Regions from separate parts of the Lysinibacillus fusiformis genome, predicted to be linked through region 2. Evidence: a T-box and tRNA genes for the amino acid it is inferred to sense, from the RefSeq annotation. Region 2 holds a T-box; the other regions hold tRNA genes.

Region 1 (5,302 bases), 2.4 Mb from region 2:
GAGAATCCTAAGGTGTGCGAGAGAACTCTCGTTAAGGAACTCGGCAAAATGACCCCGTAACTTCGGGAGAAGGGGTGCTCTTGAGCGTGCAAGCGCATGAGAGCCGCAGTGAATAGGCCCAGGCGACTGTTTAGCAAAAACACAGGTCTCTGCAAAACCGTAAGGTGACGTATAGGGGCTGACGCCTGCCCGGTGCTGGAAGGTTAAGAGGAGTGGTTAGCGCAAGCGAAGCTGCGAATTGAAGCCCCAGTAAACGGCGGCCGTAACTATAACGGTCCTAAGGTAGCGAAATTCCTTGTCGGGTAAGTTCCGACCCGCACGAAAGGCGTAACGATCTGGGCACTGTCTCAACGAGAGACTCGGTGAAATTATAGTACCTGTGAAGATGCAGGTTACCCGCGACAGGACGGAAAGACCCCGTGGAGCTTTACTGTAGCCTGATATTGAATTTTGGTACAACTTGTACAGGATAGGTAGGAGCCAGAGATCTCGGAGCGCCAGCTTCGAAGGAGGCGTCGGTGGGATACTACCCTGGTTGTATTGAAATTCTAACCCATGCCCCTTAGCGGGGCAGGAGACAGTGTCAGGCGGACAGTTTGACTGGGGCGGTCGCCTCCTAAAAGGTAACGGAGGCGCCCAAAGGTTCCCTCAGAATGGTTGGAAATCATTCGTAGAGTGTAAAGGCACAAGGGAGCTTGACTGCGAGACCTACAAGTCGAGCAGGGTCGAAAGACGGGCTTAGTGATCCGGTGGTTCCGCATGGAAGGGCCATCGCTCAACGGATAAAAGCTACCCCGGGGATAACAGGCTTATCTCCCCCAAGAGTCCACATCGACGGGGAGGTTTGGCACCTCGATGTCGGCTCATCGCATCCTGGGGCTGTAGTCGGTCCCAAGGGTTGGGCTGTTCGCCCATTAAAGCGGTACGCGAGCTGGGTTCAGAACGTCGTGAGACAGTTCGGTCCCTATCCGTCGTGGGCGTAGGAAATTTGAGAGGAGCTGTCCTTAGTACGAGAGGACCGGGATGGACACACCGCTGGTGTACCAGTTGTCTTGCCAAAGGCATCGCTGGGTAGCTATGTGTGGACGGGATAAGTGCTGAAAGCATCTAAGCATGAAGCCCCCCTCAAGATGAGATTTCCCATTACGCAAGTAAGTAAGATCCCTCAAAGACGATGAGGTAGATAGGTTCGAGGTGGAAGTGTGGTGACACATGGAGCTGACGAATACTAATCGATCGAGGACTTAACCAAAACGTTTGAACCATTCAATGCACGTTTATCCAGTTTTGAAAGAATAAGTCTTTCAACTGAATAAGTGAAGTGATGATGGCAAAGAGGTCACACCCGTTCCCATACCGAACACGGAAGTTAAGCTCTTTAGCGCCGATGGTAGTTGGGGGTTTCCCCCTGTGAGAGTAGGACATCGCTTCGCTTATTTTTTGTGGAGGATTAGCTCAGCTGGGAGAGCATCTGCCTTACAAGCAGAGGGTCGGCGGTTCGAGCCCGTCATCCTCCACCATTATGGTCCCGTGGTGTAGCGGTTAACATGCCTGCCTGTCACGCAGGAGATCGCCGGTTCGATCCCGGTCGGGACCGCCATTATTATTGCCGGTGTAGCTCAGTTGGTAGAGCAACTGACTTGTAATCAGTAGGTCGTGGGTTCGACTCCTATCGCCGGCACCATTCCCTTGGAGGGGTAGCGAAGTGGCTAAACGCGGCGGACTGTAAATCCGCTCCTTAGGGTTCGGCGGTTCGAATCCGTCCCCCTCCACCATTTTAGGGGCATAGTTCAACGGTAGAATAGAGGTCTCCAAAACCTTTGGTGTGGGTTCGATTCCTACTGCCCCTGCCAGGTATTGAGGTACTCGTTCATATATAGCTATTATTTTATAGTGGCGATTGTGGCGAAGTGGTTAACGCATCGGATTGTGGTTCCGACATTCGTGGGTTCGATTCCCATCAGTCGCCCCATTTCAAAATTGGGGTATAGCCAAGCGGTAAGGCAACGGATTTTGATTCCGTCATGCCTAGGTTCGAATCCTAGTACCCCAGCCATTTTTTATTTTACGAGCCATTAGCTCAGTTGGTAGAGCATCTGACTTTTAATCAGAGGGTCGAAGGTTCGAGTCCTTCATGGCTCATCGTTTTTTAATTAATATGCGCCCGTAGCTCAATTGGATAGAGCGTCTGACTACGGATCAGAAGGTTATGGGTTCGACTCCTGTCGGGCGCGCCAATAAATTCACGTTTACGGAATGTAGCTCAGCTTGGTAGAGCACTTGGTTTGGGACCAAGGGGTCGTAGGTTCGAATCCTGTCATTCCGACCATCTTTCATGATAAAATGGGGCCTTAGCTCAGCTGGGAGAGCGCCTGCCTTGCACGCAGGAGGTCAGCGGTTCGATCCCGCTAGGCTCCACCATTTTAATATTTTTGGAGGTATACCCAAGTCTGGCTGAAGGGATCGGTCTTGAAAACCGACAGGCGGGTAACACCGCGCGGGGGTTCGAATCCCTCTACCTCCTCCATTTTCCGGGTCAGTAGCTCAGTTGGTAGAGCATTAGATTGAAGCTCTAAGTGTCGGCGGTTCGATTCCGTCCTGACCCACCATTATTGCGGGTGTAGTTTAATGGTAAAACCTCAGCCTTCCAAGCTGATGTCGTGAGTTCGATTCTCATCACCCGCTCCAAAATGGGCCTATAGCTCAGCTGGTTAGAGCGCACGCCTGATAAGCGTGAGGTCGATGGTTCGAGTCCATTTAGGCCCATCATTATTCCGAAGTAGCTCAGTTGGTAGTAGCACCTGACTGTTAATCAGGTTGTCGCAGGTTCGAGTCCTGCCTTCGGAGCCACGGCCCGTTGGTCAAGTGGTTAAGACACCGCCCTTTCACGGCGGTAACACGGGTTCGAATCCCGTACGGGTCATCAAGCATGTAGCACAGATGTGTGTTACATGCTTTTTTCTATTTCCTTTAAGTACATTCTCCTTTTTCATGTTGTTGAAAAAAGATCATGACAATAGCAGAAAAAGAGCTTTTGGCAAGGCGAGGGGTTGATTCCCGTTCCGTCAGCGTCCTTTCCAAGAGATGTCCGATGAGCCGTTTCCCTCACTGCGTTCACTCCAGTGTCTCATCTGTGACGCTGGCTCCACTCCAATCAACCATGTGCAATAGTGACAACACCCCTTCATAAAGGGTAGTGAAGACCTTCACTTTATTTGAAAATCTTTGCTAAAAAAGTAAACATTTTGTAGGTTGGAGTGGAGGGCTACTTGACTCCCGTGGGATAGCGAGACAGGCGAGCCCCTGCACGGAGCGGGAGCGGAGGAAGCGGCTCGGCGCTCGCCCACAGGAAAGCAAGTAGCCTGCAACGGAAACCATTTTCACCTTTCACAAAAATTCTATTGTTAGTTTTGTTTTTCAACACTATGTAGATTCTCTTTACGAAAGAGAATCTACAGATTAAATTTGAACAAACTATTTCATATATAAAATATGTATGTTTTTTCAAGTACTATTTTCATGGTGCTTGTCGTTTTGTTCCTCTAATATGAGGATAAGTGGAGGAATCGATATGAATATACAGGAGATACAGCAATTTTTAAGTTTATACCAGACAGAACAAAATAAATCAGAACTTTGGTTAAAGAATAGATTACAGGAAGTTGAAAATGCAGGTGAATATTACCCAACAACTGAGGAGCTAGTTTTTGGTGCAAGAGTGGCATGGCGTAATAGCAATAAATGTATCGGACGTCTATTTTGGCAGTCACTGCATGTGGTAGATGCACGTGATGTTTTAGATGAACAGGATATTTTTCAAAAATTACTAGAACATATTGATTATGCAACAAATTGTGGGAAGATCCGTCCAACTATAACAGTGTTTGCTTCAGATAGAGTAAGGATTTGGAATCATCAACTTATCCGTTATGCAGGCTATGAAACAGAAGCAGGCGTTATTGGAGATTCGCAATCCATTGAGTTTACAAAAGTATGTAAATCTCTGGGATGGAAAGGTAAAGGAACGGCTTTTGATGTGCTACCACTCATTATACAGGTGGATGATCGCGCTCCCAAAATGTATGTAATCCCTGAAGAATATATAGTAGAGGTCTCAATCCGCCATCCAGAGTCAGTGGATGTGGAGAAGTTAGGGATGAAATGGTATGCCGTACCCATAATTTCGAGTATGCGTTTTCAAATGGCGGGTATTGATTTTCAAGCTGCTCCATTTAATGGCTGGTATATGGGAACAGAAATCGGTGCACGCAATTTAGCAGATCATGAGCGCTATAACATGCTACCTGCTATTGCAGAAATTTTTAATCTTGATACAACCAAACAAGCGTCTCTTTGGCGTGATCGTGCATTAGTGGAACTTAATATTGCTGTTCTTCACTCATTTAAAGAAGATGGTGTGAGCATTGTTGATCACCATACAGCGGCTCAGCAATTTAAATTGTTTGAGGAAGCAGAAAAATCAGCAGAAAGAGAAGTTACAGGCAACTGGACATGGTTAATCCCGCCACTTTCGCCTGCAACGACTCATATATTCCATAAACCCTATGTAAATATATATCATACACCAAATTATTTTTATCAAAAGCCGTGCTATTAGCAGTAAAGGAGATGTTTACTTTCCTAATAATTTTGAAAATTAATTTCCAAATTACATGTTGAGGAGAGGGCGTTGATTATGTTAGACCAGCAAATCCCGAATATCCCATGGAGACAATTGACGACACCTTATGGTAGAGGAACAACCATCCCTCAGCTGATTGAACAGGAGCAATATCCACAGCTAGCTGAGTTAATTGAACATCAAGGTACACTATGGCAGGTGACACCCTGGGTTTTGCTGCTCCTTTTAAAAAAGCTAGCTAGTAAAAATACGGAGGATGTCTCCTTACAAGAATTACAGTTATATTTGGCTGTGGCACATGCTATTACAAAGGATTATCTAGACTCAGCCAATACTGTTGAAACCATGCAGGAGCTATTAGATACTAACTATTTATGGTCAGAAAATGAGGACAATGATGAGCAGGAGTGGGAGGAAGAAACGCCAAAGGGCTATGGGCAGCAAGCTTTTGTAGGCTATTATTATTTTAGTTATTTACTCCTACAAGAGGCTATTCCTATTTTTTCTGCTATGACAGTTCATAGTAATGAAGCAAAAGAATGTCTTGCAGAATTGCTAACATTACTACAGCAAGCTGACCATTAAACAATGCGTAAACGTATACACCATATAGAAATAAAGCAGATGGGGAACCTGAACCATCTGCTTTATTTATTAATG
Region 2 (5,302 bases):
ACGTCCAAGTTCCACAACTGTTAAAACCGTTGCCATTTCTTGTTCAAGCTTCATATCCACTAGTTGATCGTTGAATGTTGGATATTTCTCAAGATGAACACTTTTCCCACATAATTGACAGTAGATATCCTCTGCTATAAACGGTGTAAACGGAGCTACTAATTGACAAATGGATGTAAGCACCTCATAAAGTGTGCTAAATGCACCGCGTTTATCTGCTGTCATTCCATTTGCCCAAAATCTAGCGCGTGACCGACGAATATACCAATTGCTTAACTCCTCTACCAATTGACCAATTTCCCGTGTAGCCTGTGTAAATTGATAATCATCCATGGATGTTGTGACAAGCTGGATAGTATGATGTAAGCGAGACAATATCCAACGATCTAGTTGTGAGCGTGTACCTGTATTTGTAGCATCATACGTAAAGCCATCGATTTGGGCATACATTTCATAAAATTTAAACGTATTGTCGAGTGTATCCACTAGTTTAGATTTCGCATCTAGGACAATTTTCTTAGAAAAACGCTTTGGATTCCATGGGGAGCTATCAACTAAAAATGCCCAGCGTAAAGCATCTGCTCCATACTGCTCAATTAACTCAACAGGCTCTAACGCATTGCCTTTACTTTTGGACATCTTCTGTCCATGCTCATCCAGTACATGCCCTAACGATAGCACATTTTTATAAGGTGGTTTTCCTGTAAATAAGGTCGAAACCGCTAATAAGCTATAGAAAAAGCCTCGCGTTTGGTCGATTCCCTCAATAACAACATCTGCTGGAAACTGATGATGAAAAGTCGCTCCATCCTCAAAAGGATAATGCTGTTGGGCAAATGGCATCGAGCCACTGTCAAACCAAACATCGATAACTTCAGGCGTACGTTTCATGTCGCCTCGACAGACAGGACAGGTACAGACAATGTCATCAATAAATGGTTTATGGAGCTCTAATTGCTCATCGACAGTCCCTTTGGCTAATTGTTTTAGTGCTGCAATACTGTTAGGTGCCTCCTCATGAGTGCAGTCCTGACAAATCCATACATTGAGCGGTGTCCCCCAATAGCGATTACGACTAATATTCCAATCCACTAAGTTTTCTAAGAAGTTGCCAAAGCGACCATCCTTGATATGGCTAGGATACCATGTCACCTGTTGATTATTTTGTAAAAGCTGCTCTTTTAATGCAGACATTTTGATAAACCAGCTATCTGTTGCGTAGTACAGCAATGGGGAATCACAGCGCCAGCAATGCGGGTAGCTGTGCTCATATTTTTCTTTAGCAAATAAAAGCTCATTTGCTGCAAGCATCTTAATGATATCGACATCACAGTCTTTCACAAATCTTCCGACAAGCTCAGGTACAGTTTCTGTATAACAGCCTTTAAGATCGACTACATTGACAAAGGACAAATCATTTTGTTGGACCGTTTTATAATCGTCTTCTCCATAAGCCGGCGCTATGTGTACGATCCCTGTTCCATTATGCTCTGTCACATAATCCGCCATGACAACAACATGACCTTTATCGACGGTTATATAGGAAAATGGCGGTAAATAGGAAACACCCGCAAAATCCTGCCCGTCATGCTCACTTAATATTTCCACAGGCTCTGAAAAAACCTTTGATACTAACGATTTGGCGAGGATATATATGTTATTTGCATGCCTTACACGTACATATCGAAGAGCAGGATTCATAGCCAAAGCTACATTGGCTGGTAACGTCCAAGGTGTCGTTGTCCAGCCTAAGAAATATTCGTCTCGATCCTCAAGCTTAAACATTGCAGTAACGGATAAATCCTTGACATCCTTATAGCCCTGTGCCACCTCATGAGAGCTTAAGGATGTTTGACAGCTAGGGCAATAAGGTGAAACGCGATGCCCTTTGTATAAAAGTTTTTCCTTGTGAACATGGCTTAAAATATGCCATACAGATTCGATATAGTCATTACTTAATGTTAGGTAAGGATCATCCATATCGAGCCAGTAGCCAAGCTGCTCTGTAAAGGTACGCCATTTTTGCTCATAGGTAAAAACGCTCTTTTTACATGCCTGAATAAAGCGCTCTACCCCGTAGTTTTCAATCTCCTGCTTTCCAGATATGCCTAATGTCTTTTCTACCCCTAATTCCACAGGCAAACCATGTGTATCCCAGCCTGCTTTTCGTTCAACCAAATAGCCTTGCATCGTTTTATAACGTGCCACGACATCTTTTATGGTTCTACCAAATGCATGGCCAACATGTGGTAAACCATTCGCTGTTGGTGGTCCCTCATAAAACACAAAGGGCTGCTGTCCAGCACGATTGCTAACGGATTTAGTGAAGGTCCCTTCTTGCGCCCACAATGCATGAATCCTTGTTTCTCGTTCAACCGTTGTTTCTTTCTTTTGTTCTTTCTGCATATTAGCTCCTCCTATACAAGCAAATTTGTATAAAAGGCATACAAAAAACCCCGTCCCAAGGAAAAGGGACGGGGTTAACCGCGAATACCACCCTAATTCTATTGACACGATGGCCAATAGCACTCAGCAACGTACAATCATACGTGTTCTTTTTAACGGTAGACACCCGGATTAGCTTACTCGATTCAGCTAATCTTCTCAGAGAGGATTTTCATGTAACACCTGCACACCGACTTCCACCAAATGTCGGCTCTCTGTAGAACAAAATGAAACACTACTCTTTCTCATCAACGAATTTGTATGCTTTTATTGTCCTTCATCTTAGCAAATTACCAATTGTCTGTCAACAGTGGACAATCTTAAAAATTTTCGTTGAGACAAGTGGCAATGCTTTGATGGAGAACAGCATACCGTGGCTGATGAATGGTTTGAATCAAAAGGCTCTTTAGCAAAGTTTTACTATTGAATAGTACTATTCTGTATTGTTCTTCACTCAGCTGTTCCTTTAATACGGCTATAGTGAATGGCATTTGCTGCACTAGTTGGATGACTTCATTTTGATTCAGTCCCTGCTCCAGCATCGCGAATATTGGCACTAATAGCCTTTCATCTTCATTATGGATAAAGACGTAATCTGGTTGTAAATAGATGGACCATAGTGCATGTAGCATATCGACATAGGCTGTTTTCATCGATTTAGGATTTTTCACGAGTTCATCGATAGCATCTGAAACATGTGCCACACTATGCGCCCATCCCTTGCCAGGCACATAGCCTCTTACATCCTTTTCAGATAATACATAGGTTAGTACCTTCGTTTGACAGTCCTCTATATTAGCCTTGGATAAAAAATTATCTTGTAGATCCCTTGCTAAAATAAGCGCTACTAATAATGATGTAAAGGAGCGAGTAAAGACCCAATCCGATTCCTTTTCTCCAATTCCCTTAACTAATAAATGGTTTAAGCTGTAATCCCACAGCTCCGTTAAGCAACGATGATCCAGCAAGTTTTTTTCTAAAATCCATTCATAAAAGCTGCTATAAATATAGGTATCCCGTAGCTCACTATCAATAGAACCGATGTGTGCTAGCATGGAATGCACAAGCTGCTCTTGATTCTCTAGCTCCATTGTTGTTTGTCCCTTTTTCAATGCTATTAATCGATCCTTTAATTCTTCTTCCTTCAGTACATCTTGTATCAACTGTTTGACTCCCCTTTGCTTATTTATTTTGATACTCACTTTTTCGGTATATCCCATCTAGCTTCCATCCCTCATTAAAACGGACATATGTAAATTCCTTTTGCCAATTATCTTGGTGTACAATCACCTTACTACGCCAAGGAAAGGTTGCCGCGTATACCTGACCACTGCGAACTTCAGCTATGTCATCAGCAACATCTAGAAGTGTCGAAGGAGCAATCGTATTGTGTATCAAATAAAGCTGTCGATCTGAACTGTCCTCAAGCTCTAGCATTACCTGCTGATGAATCGCAATCACTTGCTGATTTGCCTGATAAAGTGAATAAACGAGTGAGCTCCCAAATAACACCATCAATGTTGCCACAATCACAACATGCTTTTTCTTTAAGCCTATATAACATGCCCACTTCTTTTCCTTGTTGTATAAATGGAGATAGATTGCTAGACTAATTGGCCATAAAAATAGTAACTGCCAAAAGAGGACAACCCAAAAAAGCGCACCATCCGATACAAAATAACGAATACCAAAGTAATTCAACAACCATAAAGGCATCGACCAACGCCAAGAGGACTCTTCCTGTGACATACTTTTTAAATAAATCAGTAGAAGAGGTAAGCTTAGGAAAAAAGCTGTCGCATTATCTAATATAGCAAATAACAATTCAACACCTCTATTTTAGAAAAATATTACAACTATTGTATATGAATCCAACTTTAAAGAAAAGGCTAGACATTCTATAATCATTGAATGTCTAGCTTCTTTTTATTGATATTCCTTTACTATTTTCATCTCGACGATATCTTTATAATCAATGAACGGCTGAGTGTCATCGTTCCCAATCGCCTGTCTATACTGTACTTCTACTCGATCGCCAACTGATAGTGTTTTCGGGACATCCACTAGAGGGAACCATGTACCATTGCTATGTTTTTGCACTAATTCATCTACAGATTTTTGACCAATCTCGCTTTCCAGGACACCTGAGACAACTAAAAACTCATGTTCCTTAATTGCTAAGACCGTTCCACTTCTGATGAGCTTCATTTGGCTGTCCTTTTCTGGGATTTTATATTTTTCTCGTAAGGAGGCAATGTCTTGAAGATAATGTTGCTCTAAATAATTCATGGCTTCTTGCTCAACAAGCCATGTACGAATTGGATAACTTACATCCTTATAATCGGCTTTGCTTGCCTCCCATAATAAGTTAACTGTGGCCATTTTATAAGCGATTGGCATTGCATATTTAGCAGAAAACTCTTCTTTTGTGATTTGTAGCATTTGTAATCGTTCATCCATTGTTGGCTGAGTTTCATTGCTAAATCCCTCCATAATCAGCTCTAGCTCTTTATCTACTTGCTCCTGTGAGGGGATTAACTTCCTTGATTGCGCATAAGCAAAAGTCGATTCAAGATATAAAAAACTATCAAAACTTGCCTTATAGAGACGATATTTTCCATTCATATAAGCATCCTTTTGTAAATATAGCTCTATAATCCGCTCATCTAATACTTTGGGAATCTTAGATGCTTGCTGTTGTGGATCATTGTATTGCTGGTATATAAACAGCCCTATGCAGATACTTAAAATCATAGCCAAAACGCCATATGGCCAACGTTTAGCAGATTTTTTTTCATGGCGTTGTTGTAAATGCTGGACCACATTTGTCATCACACGCTTTTTGCTTTCTGATAAA
Region 3 (5,302 bases), 1.1 Mb from region 2:
TGCCCACATTCGTACGGATAAATCCGAAATGGATGCACAATGGGCAAGCCGATGGATTATTTTTTCGCAAGGACAAATGAAAGTGAGGAACTCATTGTATGAATATCATCAAACTCGAGGAAATGCTCAAGCAATTTTTTAATGAGGATTTAGGAGATGGGGATTTATCGAGTGAATTTATCTTTTCAGCCGAACAGCAGGGGTCTTTTTCCTTTTATGCTAAAGAAAACGGAATTTTTTGTGGAGCTCTCATTATTGAGCATGGCTTTCTCCTACTCGATCGATCAATCGAAGTTAATCTTCATAAAAAAGATGGAGAGATGGTTCAGTCAGGTGATGTGCTCGCTGTGATTAAAGGTCCCTTACAAAAGTTATTAATAGGTGAGCGTGTCATTTTAAATCTTATTCAACGTATGTCTGCTATTGCAACGGCGACCCATCTTGCAGTTCAAGAAACCGTAGGTACGCATGCAAAAATATGCGATACCCGTAAAACAATACCTGGACTGCGTATGCTGGATAAATATGCTGTTCGAATCGGTGGTGCTTTTAATCATCGTAATGGTCTGTATGATGCAATCATGCTAAAGGATAATCATATTGCCTTTGCTGGTAGCATAACAAATGCAGTTCAGGCCGCTAGAGCGAAAGTCGGTCATACCGTAAAAATTGAAGTTGAAATTGAAACAAAAGAACAGCTAGAAGAAGCTATCAACGCTGGAGCAGATATTATTATGTTTGATAACCGTAGTCCAGAAGAGATACGTGCATGGCTTCCCACTGTCCCTCCTTCTATTGCAACTGAAGCATCTGGGGGCATCACACTTGAAAATTTAAAGGCATATGCCCAATCGGGTATTCAGTGGATTTCACTTGGCTCCTTAACACATTCAGTTAAAGCTTTTGACATTAGTGCACTCGTTCAAATGAAAGGAGATCATTCCCTTGTCCATCACTAGTTTATTACAACAAACGACACTACTTCCTGAGCATTATCGGGCACTATCCGTAAAGGAAATGGAATCTCGTATTTTATCAATAAAGAAAAAATTAGGTCCTAAATTATTTATTCCTGGGCACCATTATCAAAAAGATGAGGTCATTCAATTTGCTGATGCAACTGGGGATTCTTTACAGTTAGCTCAATTATCCGCAGCAAATAAGGAAGCTGAACACATCGTATTTTGCGGCGTGCATTTTATGGCAGAGACTGCTGATATGCTGACAACAAAACAACAATATGTCTATTTGCCAGATATGCGTGCTGGTTGTTCAATGGCTGATATGGCAGACATTTATCAAACTGAACAAGCATGGCCGATTCTTCAAGAACTCTTTGGTGATACGATTATCCCTCTAACCTATGTCAATTCAACTGCAGCTATTAAAGCCTTTACTGGAAGACATGGTGGTGCTTGTGTCACTTCATCGAATGCTAAGGAGCTTGTTCAATGGGCATTTACACAAAAACAGCGTATCTTCTTTTTACCTGACCAACATTTAGGAAGAAATACTGCCTATGACTTAGGTATTCCTCTTGAAAATATGGCTGTTTGGAATCCTCATAAGAACATGCTCGAAACAACAGAGTCCCTTGAAAATATTCAGGTTATTCTTTGGAAGGGTCACTGCTCTGTGCACGAAGGTTTCACAGTTCAACATACAGAGATTATTCGCAAAGCACACCCAACTATGAGAATTATTGTTCACCCTGAGTGCAGTCGTGAAGTTGTAGCAGCAGCTGATGATGCAGGCTCCACAAAATACATTATTGACACAATCAATCGCGCTCCGAGCGGATCTTCATGGGCCATTGGAACAGAAATGAACTTAGTCAATCGCATTATTAAGCAGCATCCAGATAAACATATTGTCTCTTTAAATGAAAACTTTTGTCCTTGCTTAACAATGAATCGTATTGACCTGCCGCATTTGTTATGGAGCCTCGAAAGTATTGAGCAGGGGCAACCTCATAACCGTATACAAGTAGATGAACATACTACTGCTGAAGCACTTAGCTCACTTGAAAGAATGCTAGCTAGAGGATAAATAGATAGGCTTTATCAACAGAAAGGTTGTATAAATAACCTTTCTGTTTTTTATGGTGATATAACATCTGCTTTAAATAATTTAAATGTCTGCCATTTTTGCCCACAATGCTAAAATTGACATGACTTAAGGCGCTATGATACTGTCGATTTGGAGGTGATACTAAATGGCTTTTCAATCGAAAAATATCTTTATCAATTTACCAGTGAAAGATCTAAACAAATCTATCAACTTTTTTAAGGAATTAGGTTTTGAGTTCAATCAACAATTCAGTGATGAAACAACGGCCTCAATGATTATTAGTGAAAATATCTTTGTATTAATAATGGTGGAAGAACGATTTAAAGGGTTTAGTAAGAAAGAAGTTACAGATACTACTACTTCTGCAGAAGCAATCTTATGCCTTTCTGCCGAAAATCGAGAACAAGTAGATCAATTAGTGAATAAGGCACTTGCCTCTGGTGGTAAACCTTATAGTGAACCACAAGATCACGGATTTATGTATGGTTGGGGTTTTCAAGATGTAGACGGGCATATCTGGGAAGTAGTTTATATGGACGAAAATGCATTGAATCTATCTATGAATATAAAAAAACAGTAGATGCAGTTGCATCTACTGTTTTTAGTATGACCCGTACGGGATTCGAACCCGTGTTACCGCCGTGAAAGGGCGGTGTCTTAACCACTTGACCAACGGGCCCATGGCGGAGAAGGAGGGATTTGAACCCTCGCGCCGGTTACCCGACCTACACCCTTAGCAGGGGCGCCTCTTCAGCCTCTTGAGTACTTCCCCAAAATAAAAATGGCTCCGAAGGCAGGACTCGAACCTGCGACAACCTGATTAACAGTCAGGTGCTACTACCAACTGAGCTACTTCGGAATAATGGTGGGCCTAAATGGACTCGAACCATCGACCTCACGCTTATCAGGCGTGCGCTCTAACCAGCTGAGCTATAGGCCCTTGGAGCGGGTGATGGGAATCGAACCCACGACATCAGCTTGGAAGGCTGAGGTTTTACCATTAAACTACACCCGCATAAATGGTGGGTCAGGACGGAATCGAACCGCCGACACTTAGAGCTTCAATCTAATGCTCTACCAACTGAGCTACTGACCCATTTCGTCCATGCTAAGCTTGCTCACTCTTTTGCTTCTCATGACTTTTATTTTAAAAATGGCGGTCCCGACCGGGATCGAACCGGCGATCTCCTGCGTGACAGGCAGGCATGTTAACCGCTACACCACGGGACCTTTTGGTTGCGGGGGCCGGATTTGAACCAACGACCTTCGGGTTATGAGCCCGACGAGCTACCACTGCTCCACCCCGCGATAATTTTATGCTGTTTCGAGTTTTTAAAGCACCATTTATAAAAATTTAAAACTGGAGGAGGTAGAGGGATTCGAACCCCCGCGCGGTGTTACCCGCCTGTCGGTTTTCAAGACCGATCCCTTCAGCCAGACTTGGGTATACCTCCGTTACAATATATAAATGGTGGACCTTGCAGGACTCGAACCTGCGACCGGACGGTTATGAGCCGTCTGCTCTAACCAACTGAGCTAAAGGTCCTTAAGATGGCGGCAGAGGGGATCGAACCCCCGACCTTACGGGTATGAACCGTACGCTCTAGCCAGCTGAGCTACGCCGCCAGGATCTTTATACTGGTTAATTTACTTATGGTGGAGCCTAGCGGGATCGAACCGCTGACCTCCTGCGTGCAAGGCAGGCGCTCTCCCAGCTGAGCTAAGGCCCCATAAATTTTTAGGAAATGGTCGGGAAGACAGGATTCGAACCTGCGACCCCTTGGTCCCAAACCAAGTGCTCTACCAAGCTGAGCTACTTCCCGTTGTTCTTTTGGCGCGCCCGACAGGAGTCGAACCCATAACCTTCTGATCCGTAGTCAGACGCTCTATCCAATTGAGCTACGGGCGCATTTAAGATGGTGCCGAGGACCGGAATCGAACCGGTACGGTAGTCACCTACCGCAGGATTTTAAGTCCTGTGCGTCTGCCAGTTCCGCCACCCCGGCACATTTGGAGCGGAAGACGAGGTTCGAACTCGCGACCCCCACCTTGGCAAGGTGGTGTTCTACCACTGAACTACTTCCGCATGTGCATAAGTTTTTTATCTGGCAATGAAAATAATGGTGCGGGTGAAGGGAGTCGAACCCCCACGCCTTGCGGCGCTAGATCCTAAGTCTAGTGCGTCTGCCAATTCCGCCACACCCGCTTATTATTATTTCAAAAATGGTGAGCCATGAAGGACTCGAACCTTCGACCCTCTGATTAAAAGTCAGATGCTCTACCAACTGAGCTAATGGCTCGAAAAAATGGTGCCGGCTATAGGAATCGAACCCACGACCTACTGATTACAAGTCAGTTGCTCTACCTGCTGAGCTAAACCGGCATATGGTGGAGGATGACGGGCTCGAACCGCCGACCCTCTGCTTGTAAGGCAGATGCTCTCCCAGCTGAGCTAATCCTCCTGGGTACTATGCCTAGCGACGTCCTACTCTCACAGGGGGAAGCCCCCAACTACCATCGGCGCTAAAGAGCTTAACTTCCGTGTTCGGTATGGGAACGGGTGTGACCTCTTTGCCATCATCACTAGACTTGCACATGGATGTGCTGGCTTCTGCGTTGCAACACGGATGTTGCGTTCTTAGCAGAAGTTCCTTTTAAAAGCTTCAAAATACATAGTATCTTAAAAACTTGTTGAAAGTGTTGTTCTTTCAAAACTGGATAAACGATACATTGAATGGTTCAAACGTTTTGGTTAAGTCCTCGATCGATTAGTATTCGTCAGCTCCATGTGTCACCACACTTCCACCTCGAACCTATCTACCTCATCGTCTTTGAGGGATCTTACTTACTTGCGTAATGGGAAATCTCATCTTGAGGGGGGCTTCATGCTTAGATGCTTTCAGCACTTATCCCGTCCACACATAGCTACCCAGCGATGCCTTTGGCAAGACAACTGGTACACCAGCGGTGTGTCCATCCCGGTCCTCTCGTACTAAGGACAGCTCCTCTCAAATTTCCTACGCCCACGACGGATAGGGACCGAACTGTCTCACGACGTTCTGAACCCAGCTCGCGTACCGCTTTAATGGGCGAACAGCCCAACCCTTGGGACCGACTACAGCCCCAGGATGCGATGAGCCGACATCGAGGTGCCAAACCTCCCCGTCGATGTGGACTCTTGGGGGAGATAAGCCTGTTATCCCCGGGGTAGCTTTTATCCGTTGAGCGATGG
Region 4 (5,302 bases), 1.1 Mb from region 2:
GATATGTTATTACAAATGCTCATGTTATCCAAGGTGAAGTTGATGTAATGATTCGTAATGCAAATGGTCAAGAATTTCCAGGTACTGTTATCGGTATATCTGATCGCTATGATATTGCTTTAATAAAGGTGCCTAACTACCAAGACACAGAGCCATTAGGCATGGAGACTGTAGAATCACCTATAGGTCTAGAAGTCATTGCATTTGGTAGTCCACAAGGTTTTGAAAATTCGGCTTCTATTGGCTATATAACAGGTAATAAACGTGATATGAAACTTGAAAATTTTATTTATAAGCAAATTTATCAGGTAGATGCACAAATTGATAAAGGTAGCAGCGGTGGCCCATTAGTTGATGTTAATACAGGCAAAGTAATTGGAATTAACTCACTACTTTATACAACTGATACAAGTACTAACTTTGCCTTTTCCATTCCTCTTTATAGTATGCTTGATCAATTTGATGGATGGATTGCTAAACCACTTTCTGCAAATGAGGTTCGGGCTATTGCGAATGTTTATGAAGGTAGTCAACAGTCTACCATTGAAACAAAACCCACCAACGAAACAGACGCCTTACTAGCAGGTCAATTCGTGCAAGCATTCCGTCTCTATTATGAAATGGCACTCAATGATGGTGATTTTTATTGGATAGCTGATATGCTTTCACCTGGCAGTACAGCATATCAAGAATTGGAGAAATACATTAATGAGATTGCCTATCAGGGTCATTACTTCTATTTTACAAACAATGACGTGCTAGATGTACAATACTCAAATGGTCAATATTATGTTGACATGAACGAAACTTTTGATTTTTATGATACACAAGGTAATTACCAATTCTATGATCGCTATAAAACTTATACAGTTATTACGGATGATTATGGTGCTTATAAAATTGCCAACATTAAGATACATCAATAAAACCTTTTACAAAGTAAAATAGCAAGCTAGTTCATCACTAGTTTGCTATTGGTTCGCATATTTCCCATGCCATACTATTTGTCGATAGTTCTCTTTATCTGTGTCACCCTCTGTATTAATAAACAGCACCCTCGCATGTTCATTTAGGTGTAAGGCATTTTTTAATTCCTTATATTGTTCATTTGTCATTATTTCATAAAAGCAACCAAATGGCGCCGCTCCTGATTCACCAGCTATAATGCGAGTGTCTGTGTCTAATGGATTGCCAAGAACGCGCATACCTGTAGCTGCTATTTCTTCCTCGCAGGAGATACTTATTTTTGTAGAGGCTTTTAAGATTTGCCAAGCCTGTGGATTCGGTTCACCGCAAGCAAGCCCTGCCATAATCGTTTGCATCTCCCCGCCAACAGAGACAAATTGATCCGTATTTTTTTTAAAGCTTTCATAATAGCAATTAGCGACATGAGGCTCAACCAATACAAAAGTAACTTCCTGCTCATAGTATTGCTGTAAAAACGCCACTACCGCTCCTGCAAAGGATCCTACACCTGCTTGCAAAAATACATGTGTCGGGGCTAGCTGTATCTGTTCAACAATCTCCTGCACAATAGTTGTGTAACCTTGCATAATCCATAATGGAATTTCTTCATAGCCATCCCACATTGTATCCTGAACCAGTACCCAGCCATTTTCTTGTGCAAGCTGTGAGGTATAACGAACAGTATCGTCATAATTCATTGTCGTAATTTCAGCAAAAGCCCCTTCACTTTTAATATGCTGCAAACGCTCAGCCGCGCTGCCAGCTGGCATATATATTCGCGCTTGAAAACCCAGTTCTCTAGCTGCCCATGCAACACCACGACCATGATTACCATCTGTCGTTGAAATAAATGTTAAATCGCCTACTTTTGCTTTTACTTCCGGAGATTTTAACTGTTCAAACGATAGCTCCTTTATATTCCTCCCAAGCTTATTGGCAATATATTGCGCAATTGCATAAATACCGCCTAATACTTTAAAGGCATTTAAACCAAATCGATAAGATTCATCTTTAACAATGATTTTTTCTACACCCATATATGAAGCAAGTGCCTCAAGATGATGGAGAGGTGTCTGCTCAAATCGCTCATATGTACGCTGAAATTGACCAACCTTCTTTACTTGTTCCAGTGTAAAATATGATAGTAATGGTGAGCCATGGTTTGTGTTGTCTAGCTGATTGTGCACCCACTTTAATTTTTCCTTCATACCTATCTCCCCCTTTACTAATAGCTTAGTCGATCTAGCTTTAAAATACAAAATTTATTACCAAAATTAAACAGGGGTAGTCAGAGCAAGCAAATATATCAGTTATACACTGGTTTTGGACCTACAAACACCGAGAATTCCAATCTAAACCTCCAGAAAAACAATAAACCCTTACAGGATCTAATTTCTGTAAAGGTTTATTATTATCTAGCTATTTTTAAGTAAATTAAAAAGTGCAGTAGATGTAAATTCATCTACTGCACTTAGTATGACCCGTACGGGATTCGAACCCGTGTTACCGCCGTGAAAGGGCGGTGTCTTAACCACTTGACCAACGGGCCCATGGCGGAGAAGGAGGGATTTGAACCCTCGCGCCGGTTACCCGACCTACACCCTTAGCAGGGGCGCCTCTTCAGCCTCTTGAGTACTTCCCCAAAATAAAAATGGCTCCGAAGGCAGGACTCGAACCTGCGACAACCTGATTAACAGTCAGGTGCTACTACCAACTGAGCTACTTCGGAATAATGGTGGGCCTAAATGGACTCGAACCATCGACCTCACGCTTATCAGGCGTGCGCTCTAACCAGCTGAGCTATAGGCCCTTGGAGCGGGTGATGGGAATCGAACCCACGACATCAGCTTGGAAGGCTGAGGTTTTACCATTAAACTACACCCGCATAAATGGTGGGTCAGGACGGAATCGAACCGCCGACACTTAGAGCTTCAATCTAATGCTCTACCAACTGAGCTACTGACCCATTTCGTCCATGCTAAGCTTGCTCACTCTTTTGCTTCTCATGACTTTTATTTTAAAAATGGCGGTCCCGACCGGGATCGAACCGGCGATCTCCTGCGTGACAGGCAGGCATGTTAACCGCTACACCACGGGACCTTTTGGTTGCGGGGGCCGGATTTGAACCAACGACCTTCGGGTTATGAGCCCGACGAGCTACCACTGCTCCACCCCGCGATAATTTTATGCTGTTTCGAGTTTTTAAAGCACCATTTATAAAAATTTAAAACTGGAGGAGGTAGAGGGATTCGAACCCCCGCGCGGTGTTACCCGCCTGTCGGTTTTCAAGACCGATCCCTTCAGCCAGACTTGGGTATACCTCCGTTACAATATATAAATGGTGGACCTTGCAGGACTCGAACCTGCGACCGGACGGTTATGAGCCGTCTGCTCTAACCAACTGAGCTAAAGGTCCTTAAGATGGCGGCAGAGGGGATCGAACCCCCGACCTTACGGGTATGAACCGTACGCTCTAGCCAGCTGAGCTACGCCGCCAGGATCTTTATACTGGTTAATTTACTTATGGTGGAGCCTAGCGGGATCGAACCGCTGACCTCCTGCGTGCAAGGCAGGCGCTCTCCCAGCTGAGCTAAGGCCCCATAAATTTTTAGGAAATGGTCGGGAAGACAGGATTCGAACCTGCGACCCCTTGGTCCCAAACCAAGTGCTCTACCAAGCTGAGCTACTTCCCGTTGTTCTTTTGGCGCGCCCGACAGGAGTCGAACCCATAACCTTCTGATCCGTAGTCAGACGCTCTATCCAATTGAGCTACGGGCGCATTTAAGATGGTGCCGAGGACCGGAATCGAACCGGTACGGTAGTCACCTACCGCAGGATTTTAAGTCCTGTGCGTCTGCCAGTTCCGCCACCCCGGCACATTTGGAGCGGAAGACGAGGTTCGAACTCGCGACCCCCACCTTGGCAAGGTGGTGTTCTACCACTGAACTACTTCCGCATGTGCATAAGTTTTTTATCTGGCAATGAAAATAATGGTGCGGGTGAAGGGAGTCGAACCCCCACGCCTTGCGGCGCTAGATCCTAAGTCTAGTGCGTCTGCCAATTCCGCCACACCCGCTTATTATTATTTCAAAAATGGTGAGCCATGAAGGACTCGAACCTTCGACCCTCTGATTAAAAGTCAGATGCTCTACCAACTGAGCTAATGGCTCGAAAAAATGGTGCCGGCTATAGGAATCGAACCCACGACCTACTGATTACAAGTCAGTTGCTCTACCTGCTGAGCTAAACCGGCATATGGTGGAGGATGACGGGCTCGAACCGCCGACCCTCTGCTTGTAAGGCAGATGCTCTCCCAGCTGAGCTAATCCTCCTGGGTACTATGCCTAGCGACGTCCTACTCTCACAGGGGGAAGCCCCCAACTACCATCGGCGCTAAAGAGCTTAACTTCCGTGTTCGGTATGGGAACGGGTGTGACCTCTTTGCCATCATCACTAGACTTTGTTATGTATCTCGTTTTGAAGTTGTTTACCTGTCCTTCAAGACAAGAATTATTGTATAACGTTTTCTAACATTATGCAATACTTTTTTATAAAAAAAAGAAATTATTACGTTTTGAAGATATTTTTGTTAAGTAAGAGAAATTATTGCCCTGCAAAATATTATAGCAATTGTTGTTTCAAAAGAAAACAATTATTTTATTTTGTATATTTTCTTAACTTATAATCTATTTGAAAACAAGTGAAGAACATAGAAAATCCTTCACTCGTCTTTTCATTAAATATTTGAAAGCTCTATTTTTAATTTTACAATATCATCAAAAGTGGTAGAAGGACCAAAAGATATTCTAAAAAATTGGCGTGCCGCTTCTAAAGAGAAACCCATTGATAAAATGGCCTTTGTTCCAGATTCACTATGAATATCACATGCGCTACCCGTAGAGATACAAATTCCTGCCTCATTTAACTTTAAAAGAACATATTGCCCCTCTACTTTCTCCATCATTACCCCACAAATATTAGGTAGTTGCTGTTTACACTCAACAAGTTGACATGTTTCAGATAAATCATTTTTGAAAAAATTTCTTAAAGTCTCGTAATGTTGCAATTCATATTGATAGTTTTCAATTGCTGCCGCAAAGGCCACAATTGCAGGAGTATCTAATGTTCCCCCTCTTAGCCCTCTCTCATGTGTTACACCTGGTGTTAATGCAGGTACACGAATTGCGGGGTTCAGATATACAGCACCACACCCCTTTGGTCCACCTATTTTATGAGCTGAGATGGTAATCGCATCTGCTCCTTTTGGTATAGGTAGTTTGCCAAATGATTGCACACAATCAACATGACAGAAAATATTTGACTTTCTTGCCATCTC

The links. A T-box is a leader RNA that pairs with one kind of tRNA and senses whether it is charged. The one in region 2 lies ahead of ileS (isoleucine--tRNA ligase), so its partner is inferred to be a tRNA-Ile.
Region 1: it has a tRNA-Ile gene. The T-box ahead of ileS (isoleucine--tRNA ligase) is inferred to sense a tRNA for this amino acid. The anticodon was not compared.
Region 3: it has a tRNA-Ile gene. The T-box ahead of ileS (isoleucine--tRNA ligase) is inferred to sense a tRNA for this amino acid. The anticodon was not compared.
Region 4: it has a tRNA-Ile gene. The T-box ahead of ileS (isoleucine--tRNA ligase) is inferred to sense a tRNA for this amino acid. The anticodon was not compared.

What each region holds. Positions count from the first base shown of each region.
Region 1 is NZ_CP070490.1:2,084,446-2,089,747, forward strand. Features, by position in the region: rRNA gene JTI58_RS10190 (23S ribosomal RNA) at 1-1,252, shown strand, start outside; rRNA gene rrf (5S ribosomal RNA) at 1,318-1,433, shown strand; tRNA gene JTI58_RS10200 (tRNA-Val) at 1,445-1,520, shown strand; tRNA gene JTI58_RS10205 (tRNA-Asp) at 1,525-1,600, shown strand; tRNA gene JTI58_RS10210 (tRNA-Thr) at 1,609-1,684, shown strand; tRNA gene JTI58_RS10215 (tRNA-Tyr) at 1,692-1,775, shown strand; tRNA gene JTI58_RS10220 (tRNA-Trp) at 1,780-1,853, shown strand; tRNA gene JTI58_RS10225 (tRNA-His) at 1,897-1,972, shown strand; tRNA gene JTI58_RS10230 (tRNA-Gln) at 1,982-2,056, shown strand; tRNA gene JTI58_RS10235 (tRNA-Lys) at 2,070-2,142, shown strand; tRNA gene JTI58_RS10240 (tRNA-Arg) at 2,161-2,237, shown strand; tRNA gene JTI58_RS10245 (tRNA-Pro) at 2,253-2,329, shown strand; tRNA gene JTI58_RS10250 (tRNA-Ala) at 2,346-2,421, shown strand; tRNA gene JTI58_RS10255 (tRNA-Ser) at 2,435-2,527, shown strand; tRNA gene JTI58_RS10260 (tRNA-Phe) at 2,534-2,609, shown strand; tRNA gene JTI58_RS10265 (tRNA-Gly) at 2,615-2,688, shown strand; tRNA gene JTI58_RS10270 (tRNA-Ile) at 2,693-2,766, shown strand; tRNA gene JTI58_RS10275 (tRNA-Asn) at 2,774-2,850, shown strand; tRNA gene JTI58_RS10280 (tRNA-Glu) at 2,852-2,923, shown strand; gene JTI58_RS10285 (nitric oxide synthase oxygenase) at 3,572-4,618, shown strand; gene JTI58_RS10290 (hypothetical protein) at 4,697-5,227, shown strand; gene JTI58_RS10295 (CynX/NimT family MFS transporter) at 5,297-5,302, opposite strand, start outside.
Region 2 is NZ_CP070490.1:4,493,196-4,498,497, forward strand. Features, by position in the region: gene ileS (isoleucine--tRNA ligase) at 1-2,406, opposite strand, end outside; T-box leader at 2,468-2,706, opposite strand; gene JTI58_RS22085 (DUF2785 domain-containing protein) at 2,766-3,608, opposite strand; gene JTI58_RS22090 (hypothetical protein) at 3,628-4,269, opposite strand; gene JTI58_RS22095 (DUF3221 domain-containing protein) at 4,372-5,302, opposite strand, start outside.
Region 3 is NZ_CP070490.1:620,788-626,089, forward strand. Features, by position in the region: gene nadB (L-aspartate oxidase) at 1-142, shown strand, start outside; gene nadC (carboxylating nicotinate-nucleotide diphosphorylase) at 99-959, shown strand; gene nadA (quinolinate synthase NadA) at 946-2,049, shown strand; gene JTI58_RS03080 (VOC family protein) at 2,216-2,650, shown strand; tRNA gene JTI58_RS03085 (tRNA-Glu) at 2,678-2,749, opposite strand; tRNA gene JTI58_RS03090 (tRNA-Ser) at 2,752-2,842, opposite strand; tRNA gene JTI58_RS03095 (tRNA-Asn) at 2,853-2,929, opposite strand; tRNA gene JTI58_RS03100 (tRNA-Ile) at 2,934-3,010, opposite strand; tRNA gene JTI58_RS03105 (tRNA-Gly) at 3,012-3,085, opposite strand; tRNA gene JTI58_RS03110 (tRNA-Phe) at 3,091-3,166, opposite strand; tRNA gene JTI58_RS03115 (tRNA-Asp) at 3,225-3,300, opposite strand; tRNA gene JTI58_RS03120 (tRNA-Met) at 3,304-3,378, opposite strand; tRNA gene JTI58_RS03125 (tRNA-Ser) at 3,432-3,524, opposite strand; tRNA gene JTI58_RS03130 (tRNA-Ile) at 3,540-3,616, opposite strand; tRNA gene JTI58_RS03135 (tRNA-Met) at 3,623-3,696, opposite strand; tRNA gene JTI58_RS03140 (tRNA-Ala) at 3,725-3,800, opposite strand; tRNA gene JTI58_RS03145 (tRNA-Pro) at 3,817-3,893, opposite strand; tRNA gene JTI58_RS03150 (tRNA-Arg) at 3,903-3,979, opposite strand; tRNA gene JTI58_RS03155 (tRNA-Leu) at 3,988-4,076, opposite strand; tRNA gene JTI58_RS03160 (tRNA-Gly) at 4,082-4,156, opposite strand; tRNA gene JTI58_RS03165 (tRNA-Leu) at 4,192-4,276, opposite strand; tRNA gene JTI58_RS03170 (tRNA-Lys) at 4,295-4,370, opposite strand; tRNA gene JTI58_RS03175 (tRNA-Thr) at 4,378-4,453, opposite strand; tRNA gene JTI58_RS03180 (tRNA-Val) at 4,457-4,532, opposite strand; rRNA gene rrf (5S ribosomal RNA) at 4,543-4,658, opposite strand; rRNA gene JTI58_RS03190 (23S ribosomal RNA) at 4,819-5,302, opposite strand, start outside.
Region 4 is NZ_CP070490.1:613,470-618,771, forward strand. Features, by position in the region: gene JTI58_RS02945 (trypsin-like peptidase domain-containing protein) at 1-926, shown strand, start outside; gene JTI58_RS02950 (diaminopropionate ammonia-lyase) at 972-2,174, opposite strand; tRNA gene JTI58_RS02955 (tRNA-Glu) at 2,444-2,515, opposite strand; tRNA gene JTI58_RS02960 (tRNA-Ser) at 2,518-2,608, opposite strand; tRNA gene JTI58_RS02965 (tRNA-Asn) at 2,619-2,695, opposite strand; tRNA gene JTI58_RS02970 (tRNA-Ile) at 2,700-2,776, opposite strand; tRNA gene JTI58_RS02975 (tRNA-Gly) at 2,778-2,851, opposite strand; tRNA gene JTI58_RS02980 (tRNA-Phe) at 2,857-2,932, opposite strand; tRNA gene JTI58_RS02985 (tRNA-Asp) at 2,991-3,066, opposite strand; tRNA gene JTI58_RS02990 (tRNA-Met) at 3,070-3,144, opposite strand; tRNA gene JTI58_RS02995 (tRNA-Ser) at 3,198-3,290, opposite strand; tRNA gene JTI58_RS03000 (tRNA-Ile) at 3,306-3,382, opposite strand; tRNA gene JTI58_RS03005 (tRNA-Met) at 3,389-3,462, opposite strand; tRNA gene JTI58_RS03010 (tRNA-Ala) at 3,491-3,566, opposite strand; tRNA gene JTI58_RS03015 (tRNA-Pro) at 3,583-3,659, opposite strand; tRNA gene JTI58_RS03020 (tRNA-Arg) at 3,669-3,745, opposite strand; tRNA gene JTI58_RS03025 (tRNA-Leu) at 3,754-3,842, opposite strand; tRNA gene JTI58_RS03030 (tRNA-Gly) at 3,848-3,922, opposite strand; tRNA gene JTI58_RS03035 (tRNA-Leu) at 3,958-4,042, opposite strand; tRNA gene JTI58_RS03040 (tRNA-Lys) at 4,061-4,136, opposite strand; tRNA gene JTI58_RS03045 (tRNA-Thr) at 4,144-4,219, opposite strand; tRNA gene JTI58_RS03050 (tRNA-Val) at 4,223-4,298, opposite strand; rRNA gene rrf (5S ribosomal RNA) at 4,309-4,424, opposite strand; gene JTI58_RS03060 (cysteine desulfurase family protein) at 4,703-5,302, opposite strand, start outside.